4 regions of the Lysinibacillus pakistanensis genome follow, and region 4 is predicted to be linked to each of the others. Evidence: riboswitches for the same ligand, from Rfam matches in the RefSeq annotation. Region 4 holds a riboswitch; each other region holds the start of a gene.
The links. Region 4 has a riboswitch for thiamine pyrophosphate ahead of thiT (energy-coupled thiamine transporter ThiT). Riboswitches for the same ligand answer to the same signal wherever they lie in the genome.
Positions count from the first base shown of each region.

Region 1: another riboswitch for thiamine pyrophosphate. It lies ahead of QNH24_RS13535 (ABC transporter substrate-binding protein); the one in region 4 lies ahead of thiT (energy-coupled thiamine transporter ThiT).
Region 2: another riboswitch for thiamine pyrophosphate. It lies ahead of thiW (energy coupling factor transporter S component ThiW); the one in region 4 lies ahead of thiT (energy-coupled thiamine transporter ThiT).
Region 3: another riboswitch for thiamine pyrophosphate. It lies ahead of thiC (phosphomethylpyrimidine synthase ThiC); the one in region 4 lies ahead of thiT (energy-coupled thiamine transporter ThiT).

Region 1 covers NZ_CP126101.1:2,745,117-2,748,957, forward strand. The annotation lists gene QNH24_RS13535 (ABC transporter substrate-binding protein) at 1-970, opposite strand, end outside; TPP riboswitch at 1,130-1,240, opposite strand; gene QNH24_RS13540 (hypothetical protein) at 1,300-2,490, opposite strand; gene QNH24_RS13545 (sigma-70 family RNA polymerase sigma factor) at 2,471-3,004, opposite strand; gene parC (DNA topoisomerase IV subunit A) at 3,210-3,841, opposite strand, start outside.
Region 2 covers NZ_CP126101.1:1,012,135-1,015,975, reverse strand. The annotation lists gene QNH24_RS04740 (LuxE/PaaK family acyltransferase) at 1-239, opposite strand, end outside; gene QNH24_RS04735 (MFS transporter) at 638-1,834, shown strand; TPP riboswitch at 1,910-2,017, shown strand; gene thiW (energy coupling factor transporter S component ThiW) at 2,131-2,619, shown strand; gene QNH24_RS04725 (VWA domain-containing protein) at 2,759-3,841, opposite strand, start outside.
Region 3 covers NZ_CP126101.1:249,002-252,842, reverse strand. The annotation lists gene thiC (phosphomethylpyrimidine synthase ThiC) at 1-1,729, opposite strand, end outside; TPP riboswitch at 1,868-1,982, opposite strand; gene QNH24_RS01190 (hypothetical protein) at 2,090-2,338, opposite strand; partial or broken gene QNH24_RS01185 (methyl-accepting chemotaxis protein) at 2,342-2,506, opposite strand; gene QNH24_RS01180 (hypothetical protein) at 2,518-2,646, opposite strand; gene QNH24_RS01175 (AEC family transporter) at 3,126-3,841, opposite strand, start outside.
Region 4 covers NZ_CP126101.1:4,514,954-4,518,794, reverse strand. The annotation lists gene QNH24_RS22590 (helix-turn-helix domain-containing protein) at 1-1,272, opposite strand, end outside; gene QNH24_RS22585 (hypothetical protein) at 1,467-1,592, opposite strand; gene QNH24_RS22580 (magnetosome magnetite crystal formation protein family) at 1,648-1,980, opposite strand; TPP riboswitch at 2,106-2,213, shown strand; gene thiT (energy-coupled thiamine transporter ThiT) at 2,333-2,893, shown strand; gene map (type I methionyl aminopeptidase) at 3,099-3,841, shown strand, end outside.

The sequences.
Region 1 (3,841 bases), 1.8 Mb from region 4:
CGTTTGTAAATGCTTGTTCTGCGTTAAATTCGCCCTCTAAAACGTTGTTGCTAGTCATCCACTTCGCATAGTTTTCCCAGACAGCTAGCTTTTGCTCGCCCCATTGAGCAGCGTCATCCTGATATTTATCTGCCAGCCACTCCTGACTTTTATGCACAAGATCTTTATCTAAATCAGGTACTGCCTCAAGTAAAACATCTGCCGCCTCACTTGGATTACTGATCGCGTATTCATAGCCCTTTGCCACGGCAGCGACAAATGCTTCAACGGTCTTTGGATCATCCTTAATCATTTTTTCATTTGTAGCAAGAACGGGTGTATAATAATCCAGTTGGTCACTATAATCTGTTAAATACAGCATGTTCAGTTTTTCACCACGAAGCTCAGCTTCAATCCCAGTCCAAGCATAATAAATCCATGCAAAATCAATATCTTTTTTCATCATTGTAAAGAAATCTATATCACCAGCATTAATAATATCTAATTTATTAATATCCGCATTTTCAGTTTGCATTAATGATTGTAGTACGGCCTGCTCTAATGGAGCTCCCCAGCCGCCATATGTTTTCCCTTCAAATTTCTTCGGTGATGTAATGCCTTTAGAAGCTATTGAGGCAAAGCCAGAAGTATTATGCTGAATAATCGCTGCAATCGATACTAGAGGTACACCCTGTACACGAGCCTGTGTAATTCCCTCCTGATAGCTTACGCCAAATTGTGCCTTGCCAGATGCTACAAGCTGATCCGCTCCTGCGTCACCAGGTTGTAATATATCAACATCTAAGCCCTGCTCTTCAAAATAACCTAATTTCTTAGCAACATATAACCCTGTATGATTTGTATTTGGTGCCCAATCGAGTACAACAGATATCTTTTTCAATGCATGCTCATCCTTGTTGGCATCCTTTTTTTCGCTACAGCCCGCTAATGTTAAAAGGGTAGCCATAAGAACCAATAACCATTTTTTCATGCTGATTCCTCCCAGTAAATAGTGTGAAAGTGTTCATGAATGAATGTTTTAACCAGAAGAAAGCGTATTTATGGATTGTCTGCACCCAAGACATGTACATTTAACAAAAAAACGCCCAGGATTTCTCCCAGACGTTGTCAATCAATATCAAAAATTTACTTTTTTTGAATAGATGTTCCCTACGCTGGTACGAGCCAAATCAGGTTCAAAGGGTCAGCGTCTAACGGACACAATCTCAGCTGGCAACTACCAGCCCCCCTACATTCTTTCCATATGAACTTTTCGATGATTATTATACCCATATCTCACTGCAAATGACAAGGCACTATTTAATAATAACGCTGTAAAAATATTTTAATTGCATCATCTTTCGCTTCATGAATTCCATCCTCCGTGAGATACTTTTCATTTAGCCCAAATACCTGTAATGTTCCTTCCTTTGTATAACGTGGTATTAAAAGAGCTAATGAAACATCTTTAAAGGCGTAAAGTGGTGTTAATGAACCATCTTCTTCGACTTGATATAATCTAAAGCGGTAATGTTCCTCTTTCGGTATCCATTCGTAAATAGCAAGATTATTTTGATAGGCTGTTAAAGTAAGGGCTTTTTTACCATCAAGTTTATGATAGGAGCCATCTACTAAATCAACATATCCTGTCTCTAAGCTATCTTCAGTTCTAAAGGAGGCATAGATTTTATGGTCAGTAAGTGCCACGTCATGTATGCCTTTCAAAGGTAAATCGTATTGTTTTTCTTTTTCCGTTCCAACATCATAGAGCGTAAAGCTGACCGTTTCTACTCCATCTTTTTTAAAGGCTCTTGGTAGGAGCAACTGATTGTCCTGATAAATTGGCTGACTTACTGCACTATTATCAAAGGCTTGTTTAAATTGTTTTACCTCGTTTGTACGCAAATTTGTTAAGCTATAAATGGTATGACCTGTCCTTGTGTCAGACATTTCTGTCAGTAGCGTATCATCTTCTAAACCCATAAAAGTTTCCGTAGAAAAGCCTTTGACCTCTAATGTTTCTCTATTTTTTACAAACACAGAATTCCTATCATCAGCCATCCAAGCAAGCCAATCTTCATTTACTAACATTTCTGAAATAGGGAATTCACTTGTTACTTCCGCTTTTTCAATATGTGTATCGAGTGCATAGGAATAAATGGTATTACCCTCGTAATAATAAAAGGAGTTCGTTGCATCATCAAAGACAGCTGTAGATAATGTATTAGCAGATCGACCAGGGATACTAACTTCTTCATAGGATTGTTCACTTATTTGCGAAATCATCAATTGTTCCTTTATTTCATCTATAAATGGATAACTTAGTAATGCTGTAAGTGCTAAAGCTGAAAATCCTACTGCTACGGGCTTCCACACATGTTTTTTTACAGGGGTTTGCTGTTGCTCAAATCTTACATGAGCAGCTTCTAAAATCTCTTCTTTTTTTTGGGGAGTTAATGCTAATTGATCTGGTATAGTAGCCTTTAATCGATTACGTAAATTCATTTCCATTATAAAATCCCTCCTTTTCTAATTGGATGCCTACTCGTTTTCTCCCTCTTGCTAGCCTTGTTTTCACTGTATTGACTGAACATTGTAAAATGGATGCGATATCGGTGATAGATAGTTCATCATAGTAATAAAGCCAAAGGACCTCTCGATATTTCGTTTCTAATGTTGTAATGCTATGAGCAATAACATCCATTTCCTCCTGCTTTAAAATTTGAGATTCCACTGAAGTAGAGGCTTCCTGCTTTTTAAAAAGATTAGTTAACTCTGTTTTCCGATATGTCCAGCTCTTAAAGTAATTGTGACACTCGTTGACGACCATACGGTATAAGTAAGTTTTGACACTAGAACGTCCTTCAAATTGCTCCATATGAATGTAATAGCGGATGAATACTTCCTGTACAATATCCTCTGCCCTTTCTTTACTTTTTACATATGTATAAGCTAGTCGAAGTAAGTAATGACCGTATAAATCCATAACCTCCCGTAAATGTATATCTCTTTGTTGTTTCTCCAAGCAATTCCCTCCCTTCATCAATTTGTATAAGTTAGACAAAGCACATTGCTCGTTGGTTTCATCTTTTCATTAATTTTATATTAATACCATTATTTATCTGGTACTGAACAACAATTAAAGAAGGGCACTAAATAACTAAAAAAGTCAATTTGCATCACATTTTTGTGGCAAATCGACTTTTTTTAGTGTCCTTCTCATTAAGAGATCAGCTTGGGTTTTGTTCTTTTTTTACTGTTAATACATGTGAAATCTGTCCATCAGTTGCAATATCTACCTTGAATGAGCCATTTGAATGACGATCTGCTCGCGTTAATGCTTGTACATCAATAACCTCTTGCACACCTTTTTCAGTTTCAATGATAACATGCTCCTCATCTGTAGCCTTGACTACTGCAACGATACGATGAGGGTTAGCTTTTAATTCAGTTAACACCTTTAAGCCCCGTTTTGCGCGACTTGCCATCTCAACTTCAGCTACATTCATTTTCTTAACAGCACCACGCTGCGTTACAATAACAACATATTCTGTGTCGTTTGGCTGTAAAACATTGATACCCACTAATGCTTCCCCATCTTTTAAGGTAATTCCTTTAACACCACCAGTTTTGACACCAGTTACTGGTAATTCCTCCGTTGGGAAACGAATCGCATAGGCTGTATCGGTTGTTAATAGTAATTCAGTGTCATCCGTTACAAAATCTGCAAAAATCATTTCATCGCCAGCTTTAACATTCATTGTCTTTATCGGCTTCGAATAACGGGTAACTGCATAATCTGCTAAAGGCGAGCGTTTAATTTGTCCATCTTTCGTAGCCGTTAAAATATAAGTATTCGCTT
Region 2 (3,841 bases), 1.7 Mb from region 4:
TGTATATCATCTAAACTTTGTACATCTGCAGGTGTAACACCGCTATCCTCGCATAGCATTCGATAAAAGCTATTGTTTTCATAATGATATTTAAAATTTTGGGAGATTAAATAACCCTTTAATTCATTAACTTTTTCTTCATCCCACTGAAATAACTGTTGAGTTGACCCAATGACTGCTGTAACTGGATTAATACCTAATTCTTTTAAATTTTCCATTGCTGCTTGAATAGTTACCATTTCATTTCCTCTCCTTTTTAATATCAATTTCTCTCGGATTCTCGGCTTTTGATTGCCTAATAAAGAACCAATAGTAAGCCGTTACACAGGAATTATTAAAGGAACATCAACCATATACCAATCACTAATTATTACAAATTTTGTAATATAGTTGACATAAAAAGATTAACATAAGAACAAATGATGTAACCCCTAATTCAATACAAGAAAAAAAGTAAATTCCACAAAAAAACTTGTGGAATTTACAAATTGAACACTACATTATTATTGCAAAATACTTATCATTTAGTAGTTTAAGAATAAACCATTGGTCCACTTTTTCGTGTAATCCTAACTATTAGCAAACCATTTTTCTTTGTGATAGACTGTACTATATTTGATAGAAAAGGGGGTATTCGATGACCCAGCAGAAGTCTAATAAGGCGGCTTTGTATATTTTAATGTTTAATATGTTTATCGTAATGGGGAGTATTGGGATTATTATTCCTGTAATGCCCGAGTATTTAAGAATATTTGGTGCTGCGGGACAAGTTCTAGGTATGCTTATTGCAACGTTCGCCTTCGCTCAATTCGTTTTTTCTCCAATTGCTGGGAATCTTTCGGATCAGTATGGTCGAAAAAATCTTATTATTTTCGGACTTATACTAACTGGACTTGCTCAAATCGGCTTTGGACTTTCTACAGAAGTGTGGATGCTCTTCTTAGCACGCTTTTTAGGTGGCCTTGGATCAGCCTTTGTTGCACCTCCTATTATGGCATTTGTCGCAGATGTTACAACATATGAAGAACGAGGAAAAGGGATGGGGATGCTTGGTGCTGCCATGTCTCTTGGCTTTATGATAGGACCCGGTATTGGTGGTTTCTTATCACATGTTAGCTTACATTTTCCATTTTATACAGCTGGAGCTGCGGCTATTTTGGCTTCTATTTTATCGTTCTTTTTATTACCATCTACCAAACCAAACGCAGCACAAAAAATGCATAAGCAAGACAATCTCGCGAAACAAATGGTACGTTCAGTACATATGCCTTACTTTGTTATGCTCATTATTATGATGGTATTCTCGTTCGGAATTGCTAATTTCCAAACAACTTTATCATTATTTGTTACAGAAAAGTTTCATTATACACCTGGGGATATTGCTATTATTCTAGTGGTGGGTGGTGCTTTTGGTGTAGTTGTACAAATGTTTGTCATTACACCACTCTTTAATCGCTACGGTGAAATGAAGGTCGTATTAGTCAATTTATTTATAGCAGCCATATCTATCTACTTAATATTATTTGTATCTGGGTTTGCCCTTATTTTAGTTGTTGCGACAATCTTCTCGACAGCCACAACATTAATTCGTCCTGCTGTTAACACACTGATCTCCAAGCTTGCTGAAAATGAGCAAGGATTTGCAGCAGGTCTGAATAATGCTTATATGAGTCTTGGGAATATGATTGGTCCAGCATTGGCAGGTATTTTATTTGATTGGAATATGAATAGCCCTTATATATTTGGTGCTATTATTTTGATGGCTTGCTTCTTCCTTGCCCTTATCTGGACAATGAAAAAAGCGCCGCATCTTATGCAGCCCAATTCTAAATAACCTGAAAAGTTATTGACTATTATTAGTAGTATGATACATTTATGTTGTTACAATACTAAACAGAAATTGAATAATTATTACCACTAGGGGAGTCTTTAAAAGGCTGAGACGTATATTTCTATATACGGACCCTTTGAACCTGATCTAGTTCATACTAGCGGAGGGAAGTGGCGACATCTTGCTTTTTGAAATGTAAATGCAAGGCCGCTTCCTATTGTTTTCAGGGAGCGGCCTTTTTGTGCTCGCCAGTTTAGCGGCGATAACTATTCATTTTATATTTCAAGGGAGTGTAACTTATGTCAGTTCGAAAATTAACAATCATGGCCTTATTAGTGGCAATTGCCATAGCAGGTTCTACCTTCGTTTCAATTCCAACAGGGATTGCGCGCGCATATCCGATACAACATGCCATCAATGTCATCGGTGCCATTCTACTCGGACCAATACCAACTGTTATCATTGCTCTTGTTACAGCGATTATTCGTATTCTAACAGGGACAGGCTCCCTATTAGCCATTCCTGGCAGTGTCATTGGCGCATTTTGTGCAGCACTGGCTTATAAATACAGTGGTATGCCTTGGCTAGCAGGTGTTGGTGAAATAGTAGGAACTGGGATTATCGCCTCCCTCATTGCAGTACCATATGCATATATCTTAATGGGGACATCCGTAGCAGCAATGTTTTTCATGCCTGCCTTTTTAACCTCTAGTATTATTGGTGCTATTTTTGGTGTGGCAATTGCTAGTAGTTTACGAAATACTGCACTTATTAAAAATTTTCGTTAAATTTTCCAGAGTAAGGATTCCCTCCTGTCCATTTTTGAGCAGGGGGTTTCCCTTTGAACTAGAGCTTCTTCCTTTTCACTATTAAAACGCAAAAACAGTGCAAAATAAACATTTATTTTGCACTGTCATTTAATCCAAATTATCTTTTCTTCATGCCCTTTAATAGCTGAGCAACATTTGTATCCTCTGCCTGTGTGGTTTTATTTTCAACAAGCTGCTCTTTTTTCTTCGACTTAGTAAAGAAGCTCCAACCAAAGCGTCGGATTGTAATATCGATGAAGAACAATAGCATACCTGCTAATATAAGCCATGTTGCTATATTTTGACGATCTGCGCCTTTCTTCGTAAATTCACGAAATACCTCCTTCGGTTCTTTCAAAACAGAGCCGCCCGTTTGCTTTGTCAGTTCTTCCACCAGCTTATCATTTACAGGTCGTAACTCATATTCAGCACTATAAGGTACACTTATACCCGCTTGAAAAATAGCTTGATCTTCATCAGCGATACGGAAGAAAATTAACCCTGGCTCCGCTTGCACAACTGCCCGAATCTGTGAGGCTGAAATAGCCTCAAGCTGTGTTTCAAGTTCTTCTCCTGCTTCATTGACAGCTACAACATCTAAAAAAGCTGCTTCATTGGTAGGATCTGTAATAACAAATGAACCATCCGATTCTAAACGTACGTCGTAGGCAACATCATTATAGCTTGGGAGCATTTGTGAAATAAGCGTTTGCCAAAATGTTCCCCAATCCTGCCATCTTGCCCAGTCACCTGTCCATTTACCTGTCGAATCAGAAGTAAAGGCAAATGTCTTACCAAGGCCATATTGCCACTGCGCTAGTACTGGATCCTCTTTCTCGCTTTCAGCAATGACAGAGGCCCCCTGCTTTGCTGTTGTTCCAATATAAGCATTCATTTGAGGTACACCATTTGCAAATAACGTGTTCCAACCAGATGCATTGTAGATGGTTGGATAGAAAGGATTATCCTCAATATATGTGCGTGAAATCATTGCCGTTTCACGGGATAAAATAGAAGGTATTGTCTGCTCATCAACAACGTCATAGAATCGTCCGCTACCCATTTCACTAAGCGCTTCAAGTAAATTGGCATCTGCATCCTGTCCAATCGCTACAGTAGATAATGTTACACCATTCTCTTTTCCTTCAGCGATTAAGTCTTCATAATTCCCTGACTGTGACTGTCCATCTGTTAATAGAAT
Region 3 (3,841 bases), 980 kb from region 4:
GCATCCCTTGATGAATTGCCTCTGTCGTATTTAAATCCTTTTCTTTTGCATAATTACGAATATCCTGTGAGATTCTCATACTACAGAACTTAGGCCCACACATTGAACAGAAGTGCGCAGTTTTTGCCCCCTCTGCTGGTAATGTTTCATCATGGTATTCAACTGCACGCTCTGGATCTAAAGACAGGTTGAATTGATCGCGCCAACGGAATTCAAAACGTGCCTTTGAAAGTGCATCATCTCGCTGCTGTGCTCCCGGATGCCCCTTCGCTAAATCAGCCGCGTGTGCAGCAATTTTATACGTAATCACCCCTACACGAACATCCTCTCGATTTGGTAAGCCTAGATGCTCTTTTGGTGTCACGTAGCATAGCATTGCCGTACCAAACCAACCTATCATTGCCGCACCAATAGCAGATGTAATATGATCATAGCCAGGGGCAATATCTGTTGTCAGTGGTCCTAAAGTATAGAACGGAGCCTCCTTGCACACCTCTAATTGCTTGTCCATATTTTCTTTAATCAAATGCATCGGCACGTGGCCTGGCCCCTCCACCATCACCTGTACATCATGCTTCCAGGCAATCTGTGTTAATTCTCCTAACGTTTCAAGCTCTGCAAACTGTGCCTCGTCATTAGCATCTGCAATCGATCCAGGACGTAAGCCATCCCCTAACGAGAAGGCAACATCATATGTTTTCATGATTTCACAGATTTCTTCAAAATGTGTATATAAAAAGTTCTCTTGATGATGATATAAGCACCATTGCGCCATAATTGAACCTCCGCGTGACACAATGCCTGTCACACGATTTGCTGTAAGTGGCACATAACGCAACAGTACGCCTGCATGAATCGTGAAGTAGTCAACGCCTTGCTCTGCCTGCTCGATTAACGTATCACGATACACCTCCCATGTTAAATCCTCAGCTACACCGTTTACCTTTTCAAGTGCTTGGTAAATTGGCACTGTTCCAACTGGCACCGCAGCATTACGGATAATCCATTCACGCGTCGTATGAATGTGCTTACCAGTCGATAAATCCATAATATTATCAGCACCCCAGCGTGTTGCCCAAGTCATTTTCTCCACCTCTTCTGCAATAGAAGATGATACTGCTGAATTCCCAATATTAGCATTAATTTTCACATGGAAGCTACGTCCTATAATCATTGGCTCAGCCTCAGGATGATTAATATTAGAAGGCATAATCGCACGCCCCGCTGCAATTTCAGAGCGAACAAATTCAGGTTCCATATTTTCACGAATCGCTACAAACTCCATTTCCGGTGTTATAATTCCCTTTCGTGCATAATGAAGCTGTGTGATATTTCTCCCCTTTTTCGCACGTATAGGTTTCCTAGATAGCTCAGGAAAAACGTTTTCTTGAATACGTGGATCATCAGCATTACGGAAGCCATTATCCTCCGGTTTAATAGTTCGCCCTATATACTCCTCAACATCCCCTCGCTCTCTAATCCATTCACTTCGCAACGCTGGTAAGCCCCTAGTAATATCTACCTTATAGGCAGGGTCAGTATATGGACCGCTCGTATCATACACACGAACTGGAGCATTTTTCTCTTCTCCAAAGCTTCCAGTCGTTGGACTTAATGCAATTTCACGCATCGGCACCAAAATATCCGGTCTCGAACCCTCTACATAAACCTTTTTACTACCCTCAAAGCTCGACATAATCGTAATGTTCTTTTCGCTAACTGTTGTCATGACCTACTTCTCTCCCTTATAGAAAATTCATACAAGGACCGAATCTAGCTCACCCCAATAAAAATAAAAACCGAATCCAAAAAATTTTGGATCCGGCTATGATTGTAAAAGGTATAATTATCGCATTGTAAAGAGCACGCAATAATTTCTTAACTTTCCCACGCTGGTATGAGCCAGATCAGGTCCAAAGGGTCAAGAAACCTCTATGCGTTTCCCTCTCAGCCTGACTCATCAGACTCCCCTAGTCAATGCTATTAAGTTTGATGCTAGTGTAACAGATATTGCTAAGAGATGGAAGCTTCATCACTATTTTTTCCTTCAGAGTTTATATTTTTGCTTCATAAACTCTAAACGCTTTACCTACTCCGTTAATTCATGAATCGTACTACTTAGCTGGCTCAATGTTGATTCTTGTAACTTTGATGCATCGGCTACTTCCTTTGTTTCTAACAGAACAGCCTCAGTGACCTCATTCGTTTGCTCTAATGCTGTTAAGACAATGTTCGTGTTTTTAGACATTGTGTTTGTAACCTCAAAAACATTTTGTACATCTTCCTCAACTACTTTTACTGCTTCAAACAAATGATCTAACTCTTCACTAATGGCCATTACCTAATGGACCCCCACTTTAACTTCAACAGTACTATGGTCCATTTCTTTTAAAACCGTTTCTGTCACGATTTTAAATTCATATATATGCTGACGAATATCTTCTGCCGACAGCTTTGTCATCTCTGCCAGCTTTTTCACTTCTTCTGCGACAATTGAAAAGCCTTTGCCATGCTCACCTACTCACTAAAGCCATCCTCATTATTAGAAATTGTTTTTACAACACTTTCATACGGTATATCCTCTATAATATCTCCAATTTGATAGGTTTCCTTACTATTTAAATCTCCTGCATCCACCAGTACCATCGATTGTTCCAGATGTTCCCTTGAATACGTTGATATACGTTACATAATTGGTTTTCAGTATTGTCGTAAGCTCCTTCTGTAAATCAAGATACAGTGAGTGGTTATCAGGTTTTTAACTGGCTGCTCATACCTCTCTGAATCAAGCTGGTTCACGACATTTCCTGCTAGAATCATACTATTTTCCTTTAACGTCAACTCCACTATCTTTTTGCACTTTTATAGACAATAAGACCTAGAGAAACGCTAAAAACAATCATAATAGCTACTAATAAGATGATAAATTTTTTCCATAACTCCATACCTTTACGCAAAGCTATGAACACCCCTTTAAATATTATTATTTAGTACCTATTTACTCTATGTATATATTGAAAATTACAATAACTAACAAAAAACACTTTTATTTTCTTATTTTTTTTACTTTTGGAGCATAAAAAAAAGCAATAAGCCATAAGCCTATTCCTTTTTTACGTCATATGTTATGAAAGAAATAATAATTCTGCTAGATAAATAACGATTGTTACTGTAATACAGCTCACTATTGTTGAAAATAAAACAGTTTGTGCGGCTGTTGCTGATTCGATATCATACTCTAATGCTAAACTAGAGCTATTTCGGGATGTTGGAAAAGCGCTAGCAATAAATAATGATTGTGCCACTACCCCATCTAGGCCGAGTAAATAAATAATGAGTAAAGCAACTGCTGGTCCCAAAATTAGTCGTGTAAAACAGCTAATAATGACGGTTTTATTAAACATGGATTTTATTTCAAGCTGTGATAATTGGGCACCTAACGTGATTAATGCCACAGCAATAAAACCGTCTGCCACATGATCTATTGGAATTTTAATAAACTGTGGCACTGCAAGATTAAAATAGTTCATTGCCACCCCTATAATAAGGGCATGAATGATAGGCATCTTAAGAAAATTCTTTACAATGGATATACCTGATTTTGTTGAGGAAATTAAGTTGTATAAGCCATATGTATAGGTAGTCATATTTTGGAATATCACCAGAATAACCTGTATCGCTACGCCGATTGGCTGTGTCACAAATATCATTTGTGCAACAGGAATTCCATAGTTTCCTGAATTAATAAGGACAACACTATTTTTAAATACTGCAGCCTCTGCTTTAACTAAACCAAGTCCTTTCGCTAAAAAATGACTTAGCACCATTTGACTGCCGATAA
Region 4 (3,841 bases):
TTTAAACTGTTCGACTGAAACTCGCAAATTGTTCATAAATAAAAAATGATAGTGCAAATCATGCTCCGAGATAAAAACTGGTAAGGAAAATAAGCGAGTTAAACGATATAGAAGTTTACTAAATTGGTGCTGCATTTTTTTAGTTTGAGCAACATGATATGAACTCCCATCAAGTTGTAGGGTAGCACATAAGTAATGAGAAGTTTGATGAATTTCTTGACGTTTATAAAAGGCATTGAAATTTGAGCTTAAAAGCTGTTGTAGCAAATATCCATCATATTTAAAGGAATTTTCTAGCTCCTTTTCCTCCTCTGCTAACTGTAAGGCAAATAGTGCACTTGCCTGCTCCACTGCAAATAAATCTAAAGGGTCCATCTGTAAATGATGATTCATAACGATTAATAGTACTCCTATAACACCCCGCTCTGTATGAATAGGAAACAAATAACTTACATACGTTTCATCTTTGATTGGTATGTATACTTGATGTCGTATACAGTGCTGTACAACTTTATCAAGATGCATTGATGTTTGTTCTTTTAAAATATCAGTAGCAAACTTAGCTGTAGGAGAAGATGCGATAAGTAAATCGTAAAAATCTGTCATAATAGCTACAGACTGACCTAGTAATGATGCAAGCGTATCAATCATATCGCTTAGACGACCACGTGTTAAGGAAACCTGTGTTAACGCATTATAAATACGTTTAGAGCGTTCGTTTTGAGTAAATAATTTTGCATTTTCAATCGCAATTGAGGATTGGTTTGCAAATGCTTGTAACATCGTTAAATCGCTATTTTCAAACTGTGTATCTCCTGAAAAATTGACGATTGTTAATACCCCTATGCATGAGTTACTTTTATCAAGAAGTGGAGCACAAACAGCACTTTTGGGGTAAGAAAAATTACCAACTGCTTTTGTATAGTTTTCTTCATACTGTGGAAATAAATCCGCCATGCTTTCTGTAACATCGCTGCTAGAGTGGAATCTAAACGCTTGTTTTTGGGAAAATACCTTTCCAGTCATCCCTTCATTGGAGGCAAGGTGAATCTTTTTTAAATAAGCCAGGTCATAGCCAATGGCATGCTTGGCTACAAGACGATTAGTTTCTGTATTCAACATAAACAATACCCCTGCATCAGCACCTTCAATTACATGCAGCACCTCACTCATCAGTTTTTCTAATACTTGGTTAATATCGAGTGTTGAAGTTAGGACCTGTGCTGCATTAACCAAGCTCATTAATTGTTTTTCGCTATTTATTTTAAACAACCCCTCATCTGTAGTGCTAAACCCTATTTTAATATAAATCTGCTATACCAAGTATAAGAATACAGTTATGAAGGCAAAAAAAGAATCTGCAATAAAAAAAGTAAGCGTTTCAAATCCTAAGGGATTGGATTGACGCTTACCAGTAAAAGAGAGCAGATTTTTAATTTAGATATTTACCTTAAAATGAGTTTAGATTATTTTTTATAGCTGTCTTTGGAAGAATAAGGGGCTCCTTTCTTCGCAGCAATTACCTTTTTTACAATGGGTATAACGATAGGTGCTAATTTTACGGCGGTTTTGACAACTTTAGATACTTTCATAAAATAACAGCTCCTTTTACTATTAGTTCTACCTTTTTATGTTAGAAATGAAACATTAACGAATAACACGAACCGCTTGCACGATATTCCAAATAACAATCCCTAGTGAGACGAGTAAGTAAATGGCAAATGATGCAAACCAAACGATTATAAATGTATTACTACCTGATTCTGGGTCAAAAGTGTTAAAGGATATAGTTGAGAAGACAAAAACAGCAAAGAAGATGATACCAAATACAACTGGGATTAAATGCGAAATAAGTGCTCGAATAGAGTGTCTTTTTACGTCACTATCTTTAGAAACAAAGTAAACAATTAACGGCACAATAAAGGGTGCGAAAAAAACGCTAAGATAACTAAAGGCAGATAAAATTTTTTGGTTCTCCATAGTTGTACCTCCTTTTTTAATATTTACGCATGAAAAACAGCAAAGTTTCAAAAAATATTGTGAAATTAGAGTTGTAATCATATCCGTATTTGCGTACAATGAGGTTGTTCAAATAAAAAAGATGTAACGACCACAAGGGGAGCTGATGATGTCAGCTGAGACTAGGCACGTAATGCCTTAACTCTTTGAACCTGTAAGTTAACACTTGCGTAGGGATGTGGATAGAAACCGACACTTGTACGATGTGAGGCTCTGTCCTGGCATTGTTTTTTTTTTGCCAGATAGAGTCAAAAAGTAATTTGATTTCTATTCCTGCTCTTGTATCCTACATCGGAACAAAGGAGAGAATAAAATGGACAAAAAAAGACTTTTAATGCTTGTGGAGATTGCGATATTTGCAGCAATTGGTCTTGTGCTAGATCAGATTTCCTTTAAAGTATGGGCACAAGGTGGCTCTGTTAGTCTAGTGATGGTACCAATAATTTTAATAGCCTTCCGTTGGGGGCTTTTGCCTGGACTGACAACGGGCTTTCTTATTGGTGTTATGCAAACAATGTTTGGTCCTACAATTGTACATTGGCTTCAGGGCTTACTCGATTATGGCGTTGCCTTTACGGTAGTCGGCTTGGTCGCAATTGTACGTCGACCAGTGCTTGAGGCTGCAAATAATCTAAACAAAACGAAAATGGCGCTATATATTATTGTAGGAACTGTATTGGCAGGTTTTTTACGCTATGCAGCACATACCGTTGCTGGCGCAGTATTTTTCTCAGAGTATGCTGGCGATCAAAATGCATGGATTTATTCAATCATTTATAATGGAACATATATGCTACCAGCAACAGTTTTAACTGCCATTGTCGGTGTTCTATTATTTACAGCAGCACCACAATTAATGCAACGAAAATCATAAATACTCTACCCTTCACAGTAGTGGAGGGTTTTTTGTATCGTATTTAGGATTTGGCTATTATAAGTTTTACTCGCTGTAGAAATATTGTTACATTTCAGCACTTTGCAATTTATGAGGGCATACAATATTTAAAGCGTTTAGCGTTTTATGTCAAACAAGTTATGTTATATTAAAGTGTAGATATTAGATGAAAGGGACGTTATAAATGATTGTAAAAACACAAGAAGAGATTGAAGCCTTTAAAAAAATCGGTCGTATTTGTGCCGAAATTCGTGAAGCAATGAAGGCTGCGACAAAACCTGGTGTAACAACACTTGAACTCGATGAAATTGCCGGTCGTATGTTTTCTGAGGCAGGTGCAATTTCTGGACCTAAAGGAGAATATGACTTCCCAGGATATACATGTATCAGTGTCAACGAGGAAGTAGCTCACGGTATTCCCGGAAAACGCGTAATTCAAGAGGGAGACATTGTCAATATTGATGTATCTGGTTCATTAAATGGCTACTTTGCAGATACTGGAATTTCATTTGTCGTGGGTGCAGGCTATGAGGATAAAGAAAAACTATGTCGTGTGGCAAAAAGTGCCTTCGATCGTGCAATGACAAAAGTAAAAGCTGGGTCAAAATTAAATCAAATTGGAAAAGCTGTTGAGCGAGAAGCATATGCCAATGACTTAACGGTGATTATGAACTTAACAGGTCATGGCTTAGGTCGTTCCTTACATGATGAGCCAAATCATATTTTAAACTATTATGATGCATGGGATTCTACCATTATGAAAGAGGGCATGGTACTTGCGGTTGAGCCTTTTATCTCGGCAAAGGCAGAGCATATTGTTGAAGCTGGTGATGGCTGGACATTTGTTACACCAGATAAATCACTAGTTGCCCAAATCGAACATTCGATCATTGTGACAAAAGACAAACCAATTATTCTAACTTCATT